2 regions of the Filifactor villosus genome follow, and region 1 is predicted to be linked to the other one. Evidence: riboswitches for the same ligand, from Rfam matches in the RefSeq annotation. Region 1 holds a riboswitch; the other holds the start of a gene.
The links. Region 1 has a riboswitch for cobalamin ahead of ACFO4R_RS05235 (cobyrinate a,c-diamide synthase). Riboswitches for the same ligand answer to the same signal wherever they lie in the genome.
Positions count from the first base shown of each region.

Region 2: another riboswitch for cobalamin. It lies ahead of ACFO4R_RS05515 (S-layer homology domain-containing protein); the one in region 1 lies ahead of ACFO4R_RS05235 (cobyrinate a,c-diamide synthase).

Region 1 is NZ_JBHSHL010000015.1:25,341-33,215, reverse strand. It holds gene ACFO4R_RS05255 (cobalt-precorrin-8 methylmutase) at 1-110, opposite strand, end outside; gene ACFO4R_RS05250 (GHMP family kinase ATP-binding protein) at 98-1,021, opposite strand; gene ACFO4R_RS05245 (aminotransferase class I/II-fold pyridoxal phosphate-dependent enzyme) at 1,018-2,103, opposite strand; gene cbiB (adenosylcobinamide-phosphate synthase CbiB) at 2,844-3,809, opposite strand; gene ACFO4R_RS05235 (cobyrinate a,c-diamide synthase) at 3,806-5,179, opposite strand; cobalamin riboswitch at 5,162-5,392, opposite strand; gene ACFO4R_RS05230 (30S ribosomal protein S1) at 6,050-7,219, opposite strand; gene ispH (4-hydroxy-3-methylbut-2-enyl diphosphate reductase) at 7,212-7,875, opposite strand, start outside.
Region 2 is NZ_JBHSHL010000019.1:1,361-9,235, reverse strand. It holds gene yidD (membrane protein insertion efficiency factor YidD) at 1-160, shown strand, start outside; gene ACFO4R_RS05525 (YidC/Oxa1 family membrane protein insertase) at 173-922, shown strand; gene jag (RNA-binding cell elongation regulator Jag/EloR) at 925-1,551, shown strand; cobalamin riboswitch at 2,134-2,303, shown strand; gene ACFO4R_RS05515 (S-layer homology domain-containing protein) at 2,766-7,875, shown strand, end outside.

The DNA of each region.
Region 1 (7,875 bases):
TCTTCAAACTCGTTGTTGAACTTGTAATTCGGATGTTCCTGCTTGACGATCTCATCGATGATCTCAAAACTCTTCTCCTCTATCCTCATAGGCTGCTTTACATAATCCACGATACTTCCTCCTCCATAATTCCGCCCTTGACTACGGGCACACTGTAATAAGAGGTATAATACCTCAATATCCCTTCTTTTCGTAAATCCTCCAAGAGCTTCCCCTCCGACATCACAGAGGGAAGCAAGAGACAGACCGCCGTTCCGCTGTGAGAGATGTTCAGCCCGTATCCCCCACAAAAACGTACAATCTCTTCTATTTCATACAGGCGTGGAGTCTCCACCATCCTCTGATTGAAAATGGCACTCTTCATGGCACATTCCGCCACCTTCTTCCTATTCTTATCCGAAAAAGCCTTTTTTAATTCAAAAAAAAGCCCGGAAACCTCCTTCCGGCATTCCCTTTTCTTACTAAAGTAGTCGCTTTGTCTCCTCAACTCCCCCGTATCCAAGCTCTTGTCGGGGACGAGAATCAAAGACTTCATCCCTTCCAAAAAACCGAATTCTTCCACCGCTTCTCCCTTCAAAGGGTCGAAGAGTACGGTGTTTTGAAAAAAAGAGGCATCCGTGGGTTCGATCTTCGCCGCCAAACGGCAGAGTTCTTCGGTCTCCGGCTTTTCTCCCAGGAAGGCAAGACAGGCTCCCGCCGTCGCTCCTATGTCCGCCGTAGAACTCGCAAGTCCCTTGGCAAGAGGAAGGTCCGTTTCCAGATACACCTCGTAGTTTTCAACCTCCAAAGACTTAAACCCGAAGAGTTCCAGCACCTTCCTCTTCATTTCGGAAGATTTTCGACGTGCAACGAACCCCCTGCATCTGCACTGTACTTCCTCCTTACTTCCTCTTCGCACAAAGTAGGCCTTCGAATACAGACCGATGCAGTAAGACGCCAGGTACTCCCTCTCATCTTCCCTCATCCCCTGGACCAATTCGCCTCCTGTCCCGGGACAGCTTGCACAATATATCTTCTTCATCTGAGGTCCCTTCCGTAACTTCCTTTCATAACTTCCGTGCAAAGGGCAGAGATCAGGTTCTCATTTTCGCTTCGATCCTTGATGCTCACTCTGACAAAACCTTCTCCCAGCCCCCTATAGTTTGAACAGTCCCGAATCAGAAGGCGGTGGTTCACAAGGAGGTCTTCCTTCAAAGATGCCGCCGACATCTTCTCAAGCTCAAAGAGGATGAAGTTGACATCGGTGGGATAGACATTCAATCCCTCGATCTGCGAAAGTTTTGCATACACGAACTCCGTTTCCGCCCTATAAAATTCCTTGCTCCTTGAAATAAAGTCCCTGTCAAATACTACGGAAACCAGCTTCGAAGCGAGGGCATTGACCGTCCAGGGTTCCTGTAAGGAAGCAAGGGAGGAAGCGTTGTCCCGAGAAGTGAAGAGGTAGCCCAATCGAAGCCCCGCCAAGGTATAAAACTTGGTCAAAGCCCTTAACACCATCAGGTTCGGATGGGTCCGTATCAGAGGCAGAAGGCTGTATTCCTCCTCCCTGTGCGAAAACTCGATAAAGGTCTCATCCACACACAGGGCGACCCCTAGAGCTTTACAGAGGTTTGCGAAGTCTCCGATATGCTTGAGCCTGCCGTTCGGATTGTTGGGATTGCAGATAAAAACGAGGTCGAGATCCTCCAAGGCGGAGAAATACCTCCCGTCCAAGTCGAAGTTTCCGTTGTAATACAGGGGGACCGCCTCCTTGCCGCAGCTTTCGATCGCCCTCTCATACTCCGTAAAAGAAGGTTGCCAAACCCCTATACGTTGAAAACGCGGATCTCTTGCGATAAGATAGATGAGCTCCGTCGCACCGTTTCCGACAACGACTTCCTCCTCGTTGACCTCATACCTCAGAGCCAAGGTCTGCCTCAAGTCGGTATGATGAATGTCGGGATAGCGGAACAGACTCTCTATATCGAACTCCTTCAGATACTCCCGAATCTTTTCGGAGCGGAAGATATTGACATTCGAGCTGAAGTCCTTCAAACTTTCCTTGTCCATCCCGTACTTTCGAGCGACCGCAACCAAATCCGCTCCATGACCCTTCTCCCTCATTTCAACCTCCTTTTCTTGCGCCCCCGTCTTTAATGCCGGTATCCGTTTGAACTCTTGTATCAACCACCTGTCTATTACAGCTTTTGAAACACTTTTTTCTGTCTGCAGGTTTCGGGCAGTTCCACACCCCGATCAGATACCTGTATAGATCTGCTCTAAAAAAGTTTTGTATCGAGTTTCTCCCGATTTTTTATCAGGAAACACCGTACAAAATCAAACCCCTGCTGTTGTTTCTTCGGATTTGGGAACCCCTAAACAAAGACACAAAATGACTTTCCCTTTAGTTTCACGAAGTATAAAAACCCTTCTAATACTATTATTCAATAGATGTATTGATATATCGGTTTTTTTCAACCTGCGAAAAATCTCTTTATCTTCTATGGTCACAGATTGTTTATATCCACAACTCAAAGGAAAAATAGTATAAATACATATTTTCAGGAATGGACTTGTTCAAAAAACTAAGGAAATCCCGAACAAAGCCAAACTTCCGATTTTCCTTCGATTTTATAAAACACAAAAGTTTGTTATATCAGTGTTTCCAAGAATTTCATCCTTCGTACAAAATAGGTTTTACGATGATTTTTCGAATTATGCGGTATCACCCTATCTACTATTTTTTTGAATTATACAGTGTTTTCTTTACAAAATATGAACGTTTAGCAAATCGAGTTTTTAAGAAGTTCATCATTCATACAACATTAATTTTATTCCGATTTTTCGAATTATACGGTATTGCCTTATCCTACGATTTTCATCCCTATTTCCCTCAAGAGCAGAAAGAGGAGCAGCGTAGTGATCGTTGTGGCAAAGAGCAGTCTGTTGCTCCTTGAAATATCTTCCGCTTCCAGCTCTTTGACAGCGTCACCGATCGTAGGTTTCTCCACCTTTTTCCCGAAGTACACGTTGGTACCTCCGAGCCGGACCCCCAGAGCTCCGGCAAAGGCCGCTTCCGCATGGGCGGAGTTGGGGCTCAAGTGGTTCTTCCTATCTCTCAGACCTATCCTCCAAGCCTCTTTGGCGTTCAGTCCGACCAAGGGAGCGGAGAGGGCGATCAGAGCAATCGAAACCCTGGCGGGTATAAGGTTGACCAGATCGTCGATCAGAGCCGAGGCCCTCCCCAGCTCGATATAGTCCTCGTTCTTATATCCCACCATCGAATCCAAGGTGTTGCAGGCTTTATAGGCAACCATGAGCGGTGCACCTCCCAGAACTGCAAAAAACATCGGCGCGATCGTTCCGTCCACAGTGTTCTCCGCCACGGTCTCGACCGTTGCCCTCAAAATCTCGGCAAAGGAAAGCTCGGTCGTGTCCCTTCCCACCAAATAGGAGATACGGGTCCTGCTCAAGTTCAGATCCCCCCTACGGACTGCGGATCCCACCTTCTCGGCCTCGACTGCCAAACACTTGGTGCTGATACAGTTCCACATCAACAGGGTCTGCATAGAAAAGGCAAGCAGAGGACTGATCTTCCCTGCAAGTCTGATTGCCCAAAACACCGTTGCGAAGGAGGATCCGACCACAACGAACCAAAGGACACATCCTCCCAAAACCTTATTCTTCGCAAAGCTCCTCCTCACCCTCTTCTCCGTGAAACGGATCAGGCGCCCCATCATGATGACGGGGTGAGGAAACCAATAGGGATCTCCGAGCACAAAGTCTATCAGCGTCGCTATCAAAAGAGAGTAGGCTACCGTTCCCGTCATCTGACTCTCCTGTTTTGCTCGATCGTTCTTATCAAATTCAATGCAAGTTTATAGTTGCTGCAAAAATGAGAGTGGAGGTAGGTGCCGAGTACATTCTTGTACGCAAAGCCCCCTTCCCACTCACGAAGCAGTGTTCCGTCCTGATACTTCTGCATCTTGAAGACCCCTTGCAGATCCGTTTCAAAGTCCGAGTAATGGAACTCATGTCCCCTCACCTCTTCTTCGCACTTTGCGATCACAACTTCCCTCTTTGCAGTTCCCTGACAGTATCCGAAACGTTGCAGGCGATCCTTCATTACGCTTTTCCCGTCCAAAAGTCCTACCATCTCATACTCATAACGCTCCTGATCCAGGAGGGAGGTCCCCAAATACATCAGTCCTCCGCACTCCGCGTAAATCACCCCGCCGTCTTCTCCGAAACGCCGGATACTCTCCCTCATGGAACGATTTGCCTCCAACTCCTTTGCAAAGACTTCGGGAAAACCACCCCCCAGGAAGACTCCGTCACAGTTCGGCAGAGCAGCGTCTCCAAGAGGGCTGAACTCTACCAATTCCACCCCCATATAGCGAAGCAGTTCCAAACTGTCCTCATAATAGAAATGAAAGGCCTTGTCCCTGGCAAGAGCCAGCTTGACGTCCGTGATATTTCTGACACCGCTCCTCCTCTTCTCATCATAGGAAAGCTCAGAAAATTCGGCGAGTTCAAGGATCTTCTCCACATCGACATATTCTTCCACCACATCCGCCATCATATTAAACATGGAATCTAACTCATCGAGCTCACAGCCCGGTATCAGGCCGAGGTGTCTGGATGGAAGGGCAAAGCTTTTGTTAGGCGGGATCCTTCCGAGAACCGGTACTCCCGTATAGCCTTCGATTGCCCTCTTCAAAATTTGATAGTGGCTTTGCGACGATACGTTGTTGACAATGACTCCTCCGATCCGAACATCCTTATCCAAGTCTCTGTAACCCAGAACCGTAGCGGCCGCAGAACCCGCAAGACTCTTTGCATCCAAGATCAGGATGACCTTGCAGTCCAAGATCTTGGCCATACTTGCCGTACTGCAATAATCGATCCGATAGCCGTATCCGTCGTAGAGTCCCATTACTCCTTCGATCACTTGGATGTCCGCAACATCCTTCCTCCCTGCAAAGAGGTACCTCAACTCCTCCTTGTCAAGCATGAATTCATCCAAGTTGCGAGAGAGCTGCCCACAAGCCTTTTCATGGAAGGAGGGATCTATATAGTCCGGTCCCACCTTATAGGGTGCAACCTTATAATTTCTTCTTTTAAGCAGCCTCATCAAGGCCGATACGATCGTTGTCTTTCCCGACGAGCTGCTGACACCTGCAAACATTATTTTTTTCAAGCAAGTCTCCTTTCCGATCACAACAAAAAAGGACTCCTTCGAGCCCAATTACAATCCGATATCGTCTTCTTTTCCCACCCGAAAATATATAATCTGGAACTATAAGGTCTGACTTGGAAACAAAGAGTTTCTTACAGTAGCGGGGGCTGTAAAGGCTTTTCACCTTTTTCCGATAGTTTCTCATACAGTAATACTACCATCAAAACGAGCCCTCGTCAATATACAGGCGGAAGGAGGTTTTTGAACGTATCTTATTTCCTGTATACTTCGATTAAAACAGATGTGATATACGTAACTCTCATTCAATCGAAATGTTATCCTACCCATATCCGTAAACGCAAAAAATTTCATCTTCCGTAGAATACCGGACAACTCTATCAACAGCCGATAACGGTATCAAAAAAACTGCGGTATAGTACTGTTTATCCGCTTAAATGATTGCTATCAATGTCTTTCTATGGTCGATAAAATAGATGTTGATGCTTGCAGACACGGATACAACCACACCTCTATCGGAGGATAGTATAATACTGTTGTCATTTAAATTATGGATATAAACGATCTGTGACCCGTAGAAGATAAACCGATTTTTCGTAAGTTGAAAAAAGGATATATCCATGCTTCTATTGGAGAATAGTATAATACGATTCTTCCTTTGAGTTGTAGATATAAATAATCTGTGACCCGTAGAAGATAAACCGATTTTTCGTAAGTTGAAAAAAGGATATATCCATGCTTCTATTGGAGAATAGTATAAGATCCTCAATGTTTAAATCTTGGACAAAAAAAGAAGACGGATGATCTTCCGCCTTCTGTGACTTACATACATTCCCGATGGAATATAAGTTCTCCCGTTTCTTTCGAAACAACTTATTCCGCATCTACCGGTGTTTCTTCAGCAACTTCTTCCGAAACCTCGATGTTTTCGCTTACAGACGCCTCTGCAATATCTTCTTCCGATACCGACTGTGCATCGGGTCCTTCCACTACTTCTTCCTGATCTTCGTTGAGGTTCAAGGTGAGCTCAATCTTTTGTGTTTCAGGATTGATGCTGATAATCTTCGCTGTCAAACGATCTCCCTGATTTACGATTTCAGCAGGGTTTTTGACATAGGAAGAAGAAAGGTTGGAAATATGGATAAATCCGTCCACGTCCTCATTCAATTTCACAAATACTCCGTATTCTTTGATGTTTTTTACCGTACACTCTACGATATCATCCACCTTCGTGTTTTCTTGGAACACTTCAAACGGATCTCTCTGAAGCGCCTTCACGCTCAAAGACAGTCTTTGCTTTTCAGGATCGAACTCTACGACCTTTACTTCAACCTCGTCGCCGATCGAGTAAAGCTGCTCGATCTTATCTCTTCTGTTCCAGGACAACTCGCTGATGTGAACCAAGCCTGTCATCGCACCCAGGTCAACGAACATTCCGTAATTCTTGATATCACGAACAATACCCTTATATACATTTCCGATCTCCAGATTCTTGATAAACTCTTCTCTCTTGGCTGCTTCTTCTCTAGCCAGGATATTCTTTCTGGAGAGGATCAATCTTCTCTTTCTCGGTTCTACGTCAATAATTTCCGTTTGGAATTCCATGTTTTGGAACTCTTGCAAGTCTTCGTCTTTCACAAATTTGTTTGCTACATGACTTAGCGGAATAAAGCCTTTGATGGAGTTTTTGTATTTTGCGATGAGTCCTTTGTTTCCAATTTCAGCTACCTTTACATCAATGATCTTGCCGATCTCCAAATCATCCCACGCCTTGAAGGCATCCAACCTCTTCTTGGAAAGGATAATTTCACCAGTGTTTTTGTCGATCTTAATGACTTCAAGAGAAACCTCGTCTCCTACCTGAAGTTCTTCATCCCCGTTCATTTCTGTCTTGGGAAGAACTCCATCCGTCTTGTAGTTCAAAGTGATATAATAAGAGTCGGGTTTTACCCTCTCTACATATCCTTTTACAATTGAACCTTTGTACACCTCTTCATAATTCTGTTCTTCTTCCAGCAACAATTTTTCCATTTCGCTACTCATCAATTCCCAACTCCTTACCGTGTTTTTTTGTGTGAACAATAAAATCTATAACTTCATTTATAATGAAGTCGGGGGTAGACGCACCTGCTGTCATCCCAATACTATCATAAATCTTTATTTCGTCTACGTCAATATCATTTGCCGTTTCTATTAAAAAAGTTTTGCAAAATTGAGAGCACAATTCATATAATTTTTTTGTATTTGAACTGTGTCTTCCGCCTATAACTATCATAGCATCAACACTTTGAGCAATTTTGACAGCGTCTTCCTGACGCTCCCTCGTAGCATCACAGATCGTATCAAAAAATTTTAAATTTTTTATCTTTCCTTCCAAGAACTTTTTTATCCTCTGATATTTTTCGACACTGAAGGTCGTTTGGGCCACGACCACATATTCCTTGTCGGAGGAAAACTCGATCTTTTCAAAATCTTCAATTTCCTTTCCTATGATGCAACCTCCCCCTGCCCACAGGTTAATCCCTTCAATCTCCGGATGAAAAGCATCTCCGATGATAACGATCCCCTTACCCTGTCTCACATGATCCCTTGCGATCATCTGAATCTTCTTAACAAAGGGACAGGTCGCATCTTCGATCTCACAGCCCTTTTCCTCCAGCAAGGTGTAGTATTTCTCTCCCAGACCGTGGGAACGGATC
Region 2 (7,875 bases), on a different contig from region 1:
CTGCAGGTTTTGTCCGACTTGTTCGGCCTACAGCATAGAGGCGATTGAAAAACACGGAATTCTTAGAGGCGGGTATCTGGCAGTCAGGCGAATATTGAAGTGCCATCCCTTTCACGAAGGCGGATATGACCCGGTTCCTGAAAACAACAGAAAAACATAGGAGGTTATCAGCTTGACAACTGCAATTGCAAATCTACTGGGGATGCTCTTGAAGCTACTCTACAATCTTGTAGGACATTACGGAGTTTCCATTATTCTATTTACGATCATCGTAAAACTGGCAACCCTTCCCCTCACCTTGTCACAGAACAAGTCGATGATGGAAGTGAACAAGATCCAGCCCTTGATCCAGGATATTCAAAAAAAATATCCCAACGACAAGAACAAACAGGCGGAGCTTACTTCCAAGCTGTACAAAGAGCACAATGTCAACCCCATGATGAGTTGTCTGCCCCTGTTGATCCAAATGCCCATCCTATTCGGACTGTTCAAGGTCTTGAGAGATCCCGTCCTCTACGTGTTCGGGACACAGGCGCTCTACGACGCTGCCGACACGGGTTTTCTCTGGCTTGAAAACCTCAAGAACCCGGATGTCATTATGGTGGGAGGATTTGCGGTACCCTTTATTTTCCCTTTGATCGCAGCCCTTGCTCAGTTTATAGATTCCAAGATGATGATGGTAAAACACGAGAAGAAGAAGGAAGGCAAGGCACCCGAAAAAGAAAATCCGGGAGAAGGGATGCAAAAGTCCATGACCTATATGATGCCCCTGTTTATCTTTTACTGGGGACGTCAATTTCCTGCCGGGCTGTCCATGTACTGGGCGGTATCGACACTGTTTTCTATTGCACAACGTAAGGTAGTGGAAAGAATGACACTTGCCAAAGAAGAAGAAAAAATTGTCAGTGGAAGGAGAAAATAATGATGAAGTCTGTTGAAACGATCGGAAAAACAAAAGAAGAAGCAATCCAAGAAGCCATTTTGCAACTCAATGTGACAAGAGACAAGTTGAAGATCGAAGTGATCGAAGAAACCTCGAAGTTTTTGGGTTTGTTCGGTTCGAAAGAATGTAAGATCAGGGCTACCTTGTTGGAAGACACCAGAGCCAAAGACGCTGCCGATGCCTTCTTAAAAGGCTTGTTTGAAGTATCCGGCCTCAACTGCAGCTTCTCCTTAAGCAAAGATGAAGAAGAGGTCCTGCATACCAAGATCGAGGGCGAAGATGCGTCTTACCTCATCGGAAGAAGGGGAGATACCTTGGATGCACTTCAACTTTTGACTAATTTGGCAGTGAACAAGGAATTGGAAGATTATCAAAGGGTGATGGTCGATGTGGAAGACTATCGTCAAAAGAGGGAAGAGTCTTTGACGAACTATGTCAAGAAGATGGCTCGTCAGGCGGCAAAGCAGAGAAGAACCATCAAGCTCGACGCGATGAATCCCTATGAGAGAAGGATTGCTCATTCCGTCTTGCAGGACGATCCCTATGTAACGACCTACAGCGAAGGCAAGGAGCCTTATCGCCGAGTTGTAATCACCTTGAAGAAATAAACTAAAAAACAAGCGAAAAATCCGCCAGTTTTAATGCAGGTGGATTTTTGTTTTTCAACCAAGCTATGTTTTCTCTTGGGAGCAGGTTATCATTTTTCTCTTTCGCTTTTCACATGTATGCCTGATATTAATTACTATTATCTATTAAAATTGTCTGGGTGAGAAGTTTGAATTCTACAATCACTCAAAGCGTTTCTGGTAAATACATATTTCTGTTCATCTGACATTTTAAATGGAGAATAGTATAAAATCATCTCATAGGTATCGAACCTGGAATCAACGGACAATTTTAAACGACATACCGATTACTTTAATTTAAGCAACAAGATGGAAACTCCTTACCGGATTAAGGGACATTAAACATAAATATATTTGTAGTAGGTTTTAGTGCGAGTAGGGGAGGAGGTATATACTTAGAATTTTTAAATAGCAAATCAATATCTAAATAAAATAATATATTGATGGAATTGACAGGACGGATTCTTTGTGATAGGATGAAAACAAATAAAAAATTCATAATGAAAGTTTGGCTGGTAGATAAACTTGTACTAATCAAAAGTTTTTTTCGAGATTGGAAAAAGCTTATTCGATACTAAGAAGGGTTTATTTTTAATAGGGAAGACGGGTGAAATTCCCGCGCAGTTACCTCTGCCGTAACGAGGACGAAGAACAAAAACCACTGTTTGAAGCAACGGGAAGGTGTTCAAAGGATGAATCGGAGCCGGAAGACCTGCCTGTCAAATTGCTTTGTTCTTGGGATAAGAGGGTAAAAGCAGAAGCGTTAATCTAAGAGAAGGATGATGAAACACTCTTCGGTGTCCTATTCTTTGTGGGTATCGGACTCTTCACCGGATTCTGTCACTTAAGTCAGATTTTTCGTACAAGAGGACGGTTTCTTTTGTGAAGAAGATGGGCGGTTAGGACTGAGTCTCTTTTATTGTAATTCTTTAAAATCAAAATCGATATTCAAAATACTCTCGTTTTTCAAGGCGAAGAGTGTTTTTTATTGTATGGAAGAAGCTCTCAGCGGTTGCGGGAGAAGTCTTGTAGAGCTTCTTTATCCTAAAACGAAAGGAGATTATATAATGAAATCGAAGTGGAAAACTGTGTCTAGGAGGGTAATGGCACTGCTATTAAGTCTTTTACTGTTTTTTCCGAATTTTGTGTCACCAGAATCCTGGGCAGATGAGTTTTTAACAAGTATGGAGGTGCAGATGAGCCCTTTATCAAGTGCGGATGATTCGGAGGTTTCCAGTGGGGAAGATCCGGTGTCGGAATCGTCTGGGAATAATTCCGATACTAAGATACAGGGCAGCCTTCCCTTTGAGATTCGATACTATAAGGATGCAGATTGGCATGGGATTGAAGGGGGAAGGCTCAGCTTTGAAGCGGGAAAACGTTTTGAATTAAAGACGGTGTTTCTCGATCAGAGCGACGGAGAGCTTAAACACGCCTATGTTAAATTTGAACTGGACGGCCAATCGGTAGACAGCTATCCATTCAATGACAATGAAGTCTTGTATGCAAAGAGGGATTGGAACCGATGGAACAACGCTTGGATCCTCCAGGCAAAAAAACCGGGACAGGCAGTGATCAAAATTACGGTTCCGGATTATGAGCCTGTTGAGATCGTGGTGGAGGTTCAGGAAGTTCCTCCGAAGCAGGATGGGGAAAATCCTTGGGATATAGAAACAAAGCAGGATTTTGATTTTTTCCATACAGCTTCTGAAGGAGATAACAAACTTGGGGAGAAATGGTTGATCTACAAGCCTTATGAACAGGAGTATACACTTAAGGCAATTTTAGTAGAAGGAAAAGAGTATGATTCTTCCAAAGAGTGGACATGGAACTGGTCGATCCACAGTGAAGGTGTTACGGAACATACACCGGCGATTAAAAGAATTTCTTCCGATGAGGATACCTTTACATTTAAGGTTCTAAGACCAGGAGAAGAGACAATTTCTGTTTGGATGTCCAGTGAAGACGATGAGGAAGAATTTGAAGGCAGCATTGATATTCATGTCTTAAATCAAACTGCCGAGACAGATGAAATTGCTTTCTCATACAAGAAGGATGAGGATTGGATACCGATTCCCGCAACATTGAATCTGGACTATGACTTTGGGAATCATATTCATTTTCTTAAAGCTACAGCACCGAACTCAAAACTGATAGAGTGGAAGATTCCTCCTCAAACACAGGAAGGACTTCGACTTATTCGAGACGGTTCTGACACCTTGAAGTTTGAACTACTCAAAGCAGGAAGGTTTACGCTTACAGCTCGAGAGGGGGAAGCTCGAAGAAATATTGTAGTCAATGTTGAGAAGGCAGGGACGCCTCGTTTGAGATACCAGGTGGAAGGAGAATATACCCGCAGGGATATCGCCGAGGAAGGACTTCGTTTAACCAAAGACGGACAGGACGTTCTTGTATCGGTGGATAACGGTGAAGCAGGACTGCAGTATACAGCCGCTCCGGAGGGGATAATAGATGTTTCCGGTACCGATCTTGCAACCGTTCGACCCCGAGGTGTCGGAAAGGCGGTTCTGACAGTGACATCCCCAAGCGGAAAGGTTGCAGATATCGATGTGACAGTAACCGAAAAGCCTCTTACCGAGGTGAAAATCAGCCCTCGCAAAACCGAAATGGAGGTCGATGAGAAGCTTGTTCTGAATGCGGCAGTGGCTCATGCAGAACCGGGTACTGAGGTAACATGGAGTGTGGACAAACCGGAACTTGCAAGGATTGATGAAAACGGAGTTCTCCATGCTCTGAAGGAAGGTGCGATCGTCGTTACCGCAACGGTGGGGACCGCTTCCGACAGTATTCGGTTAGAGATCAAATCAACGGTATCTCCCAAGGTCTATTTCTTGAGCAAGTCGGGAGAAAAACGCTATCTTGACGACGAAGATACCATTACCTTGACTGTTTTAGACGAGGGAGAGTTCTATCTCGAAGGAGATAACGTCGAAGCAACTCACTGGCATGCGAAAGAGAAGTATTATTTGACGGAAACGGAGTATGCCTTCCATTTCTGGATTGATAAGTTCTCCCGATATCATCCACGTAAGGTCGGAGAAAAAGAAGCGGTTGTGACTTACAAACGTAATGGAAAACTTGCTACACGAAAGTTTATAATCAAAGTTGTTCCGAGTAAGATTGAAGAGATTAAAGCCTTTGTAGGAGATAGAGAGCTTACAATGGAGAATCCGATTCAGGTTCAAGGTTCCGAAAGAACATGGATCGTTGTAAAGGGAAGATTAAAGGGACAACAAGAATTCAGAGAGTTACCGACAACGGCATATTTTCTTAAAAATGGAGAAAACAAGCATATTATAGGGAACAGTTTTGCTCTTTGGAAACCGGAGACTTTTGAAATCAATGTCTTTATGAGAGATGATCAAAGTGTCGAAACAAGTTTTAGAGCAAGATCTACCTATGTTCCGGTAGACGGTTTCTTGGGAGAGGTACCGACGCTGTGGTATATGGACGAATGGAACAAGATGAACGGGAAGTTTAACGGAATCCGCTGGTATGAAAGCCTCGACAAGGGATATACATTGAGGGTATCGCCTGAAAATGCAAGCGTCCGGGACCTGAACTGGGAGGCGCTTACACCCGAGATTGCACAATATGATCCCCTGTATTCCAACGGAATCGTTCCCAAGAAACCGGGACTTGCCAAATTCCTCGTCAGCAGTGCGGACAATCCGAATGTCAAGAAGGAAGTTCAGGTGGAATTCCGTTACAAGACACCGCTTCAATCTGTGAGCGCCGATGAAAAATACGAAGTACAGGCGGGCAGGGTGAAGAATCTTGTCCTGAATGTCAAACCATCCAATGCATCGGAGCAGCGTTTCCACTGGAGCTACAGTGAAGAAGGCATCGTTAAGGTGACCGACACCGTGAACGTGGATTCCTCCAATGTGAATATTCCCAAGTGGACCACGCATTCGATGCGTTCCATCAGACCGGGAAGAGTAACCGTTACCGGAACTCCTTACGATCAGACACAGGGAGCGAAACCCGTCGTATTTGTCGTGGAAGTAAGAGGTTTGGGAGAAGAAAACACCATCAAGGATTTAAATGAGATTTTGGATTGGGCGCAGAATAAAATGTCTGTGATTACTGAAGAATATACTTCTTATGAAGAGACAAAGGACTATTGGAAGATTGCCGAAATCGGAAAACTCGGAAAAGAAATCAAACAAAAAGACTTGGATTATATTCACAAAGGTTTGTTTGAGGATGCAAAGATAACCGACGATGTGGCAATTTTGTCAAAATCCGTGTTGGCACTTCGTGCAGCCGGAATCGATCCCGAACAATACTATGGACAAAACTTGATCAGGAAACTGTGTAAGTCCAAGGTTCCTGATAATATTTACAGGCTTTCTCCTTATCTTTGGGCCCTGTCCTCTGACAGCTATTCGGTTCCATACCTCAATGAATGTATTGATGAAACCATAGCTCAAATTTTGTCGTTGCAGGACAATGCCACAGGACTTTGGGGAGGAGAATACTGGAGCGATACAACCGGTTTTGCCTTGTATGCTCTTGCTCCGTACTATGAGCGTGAAGAGGTAAAATCCGCTGTGGAACGTGCGGTTAACGGAATTTCAGAGAAACAGGATGCAAGCGGCTCCATTGCCGACAACTCCAACAGTCTGGTCATGGTAGCGGGAGGATTGTGGAGTTCGAATCCTGCATATTTGACGGATTCCAGATTGGTTAAGAACGGAAAAACCATGCTTCATGCTTTGAAAGAGTATGATGTTGCTTCTTCCTATGAGTTTTTATGGCAAAAAAATTCCGATTTTGGAAAACCGATGGCAACCGAGCAGGCGTATAGAAGTTTGATTGCATATTTTGCGGGAAACACCTTTGATTATAGAACAAGTTCCAAGCGAGGCATCGGAGATCTCGATGTTGATGCTGAGCACGAGAGAGAAAAAGTCGTTTTGAGAGAAAAACTTGAGGCGGTAGAATCTGTTCTGAGAGAAGAGTCCCTGTATGACGATGAACAGATCAAACAATTGAGTGAAGAAGCAAAAAAAGCAAGGGCACTTTTGGAAGATGGGACATCGACAAAAGAAGAGTTGAAACAAAAATCATCACTCTTGGAACGCCTTTTAAACTCTCTTCGTAAGAAAGAGATCCCGGGAGGCTCTTCCGAGGACGAAGGTATGATTACGGTACACTTTACTTTGAAGGGAATGGAAAAACAGGGAAGCAGTGAACAGATGTGGATTCCTAAGACAGAGTATAAGATCCCTAAACACAGTAAGGTTATCTACGTATTTGATAAGGCATTGAAACACAATGGTATCGACTATCACAATTCAGGAAACTATATTTCCAAGATTAAATCTCCGCTTGACAACGAGTGGTTGGCAGAGTTGGATAACGGAAAATATAGCGGCTGGATGTATACTGTTAACGGAGAACATGTGAAGTACGGTTTGGAAGAGTACGAACTCAATGACGGAGATGACGTGGTCTGGCATTATACCAACGACTATCGAAAAGAAGAAACACCTTCCGGCTTCGGTGGAGGCGGTTCGGGCGGTTCATCTCAACCTTCCCGGGAGGGAAGTGCGAAGGTCAAGGTCGAGCTGTCAAACGGTGTGGCAAAGCCTGTCTTGGACCAAAAGTTCAAGAATATGTTGGCCTTGAGTATCGAGGAAGTAAAACATCAGGAGAAACCGACCGTTTTTGTAGATCTTATGGGAACCAAGGGTGCAAGAGAGGTTCAAATGCAGCTGGATAAAGAGGTATTGGAAACTCTTACGAGCAGAAAGGAACTCGGATTTGGAATCAAGAGCGATCTTCTGACACTTTCCTTTGATCCCAAGTCGGTGCAAATCTTGGCACAAGCTCAGAAGGACGCAGGAAAGAACATTGAGATTCGGGTAGGCAAGGTAGACAATATTACGCAAGTTCTTCAGCGTATGTCGAACCAAAAACAGACAACGCCCCTCGGTGCAAAAGCACTTGAGGAAATAGAGGCAAAGATAGGAAAACGGCCTGTGTTTGAACTCAAGACGGGAGCGGGAAAAACAGCGATATCCGATTACAAGGACGGAAGCCTGAAAGTAACCTTCCCTTATAAGCTTCAGACAGGAGAGACCAAAGATAAGATGACGGTTTACCATATCGGAGAAGACGGCAAGCTGACACAGCTTCAGGATGTCGTTTATGATGCAGTGGCAGGGGAGATGACCTTCCGGACCAATCATCTTTCTTACTACGGAATTGGAGAAAAACAGGCTCAGGAAGAGCAGGCACCTATCAAAGAGGTTCCCGGATTCTCCGACGTGTCCG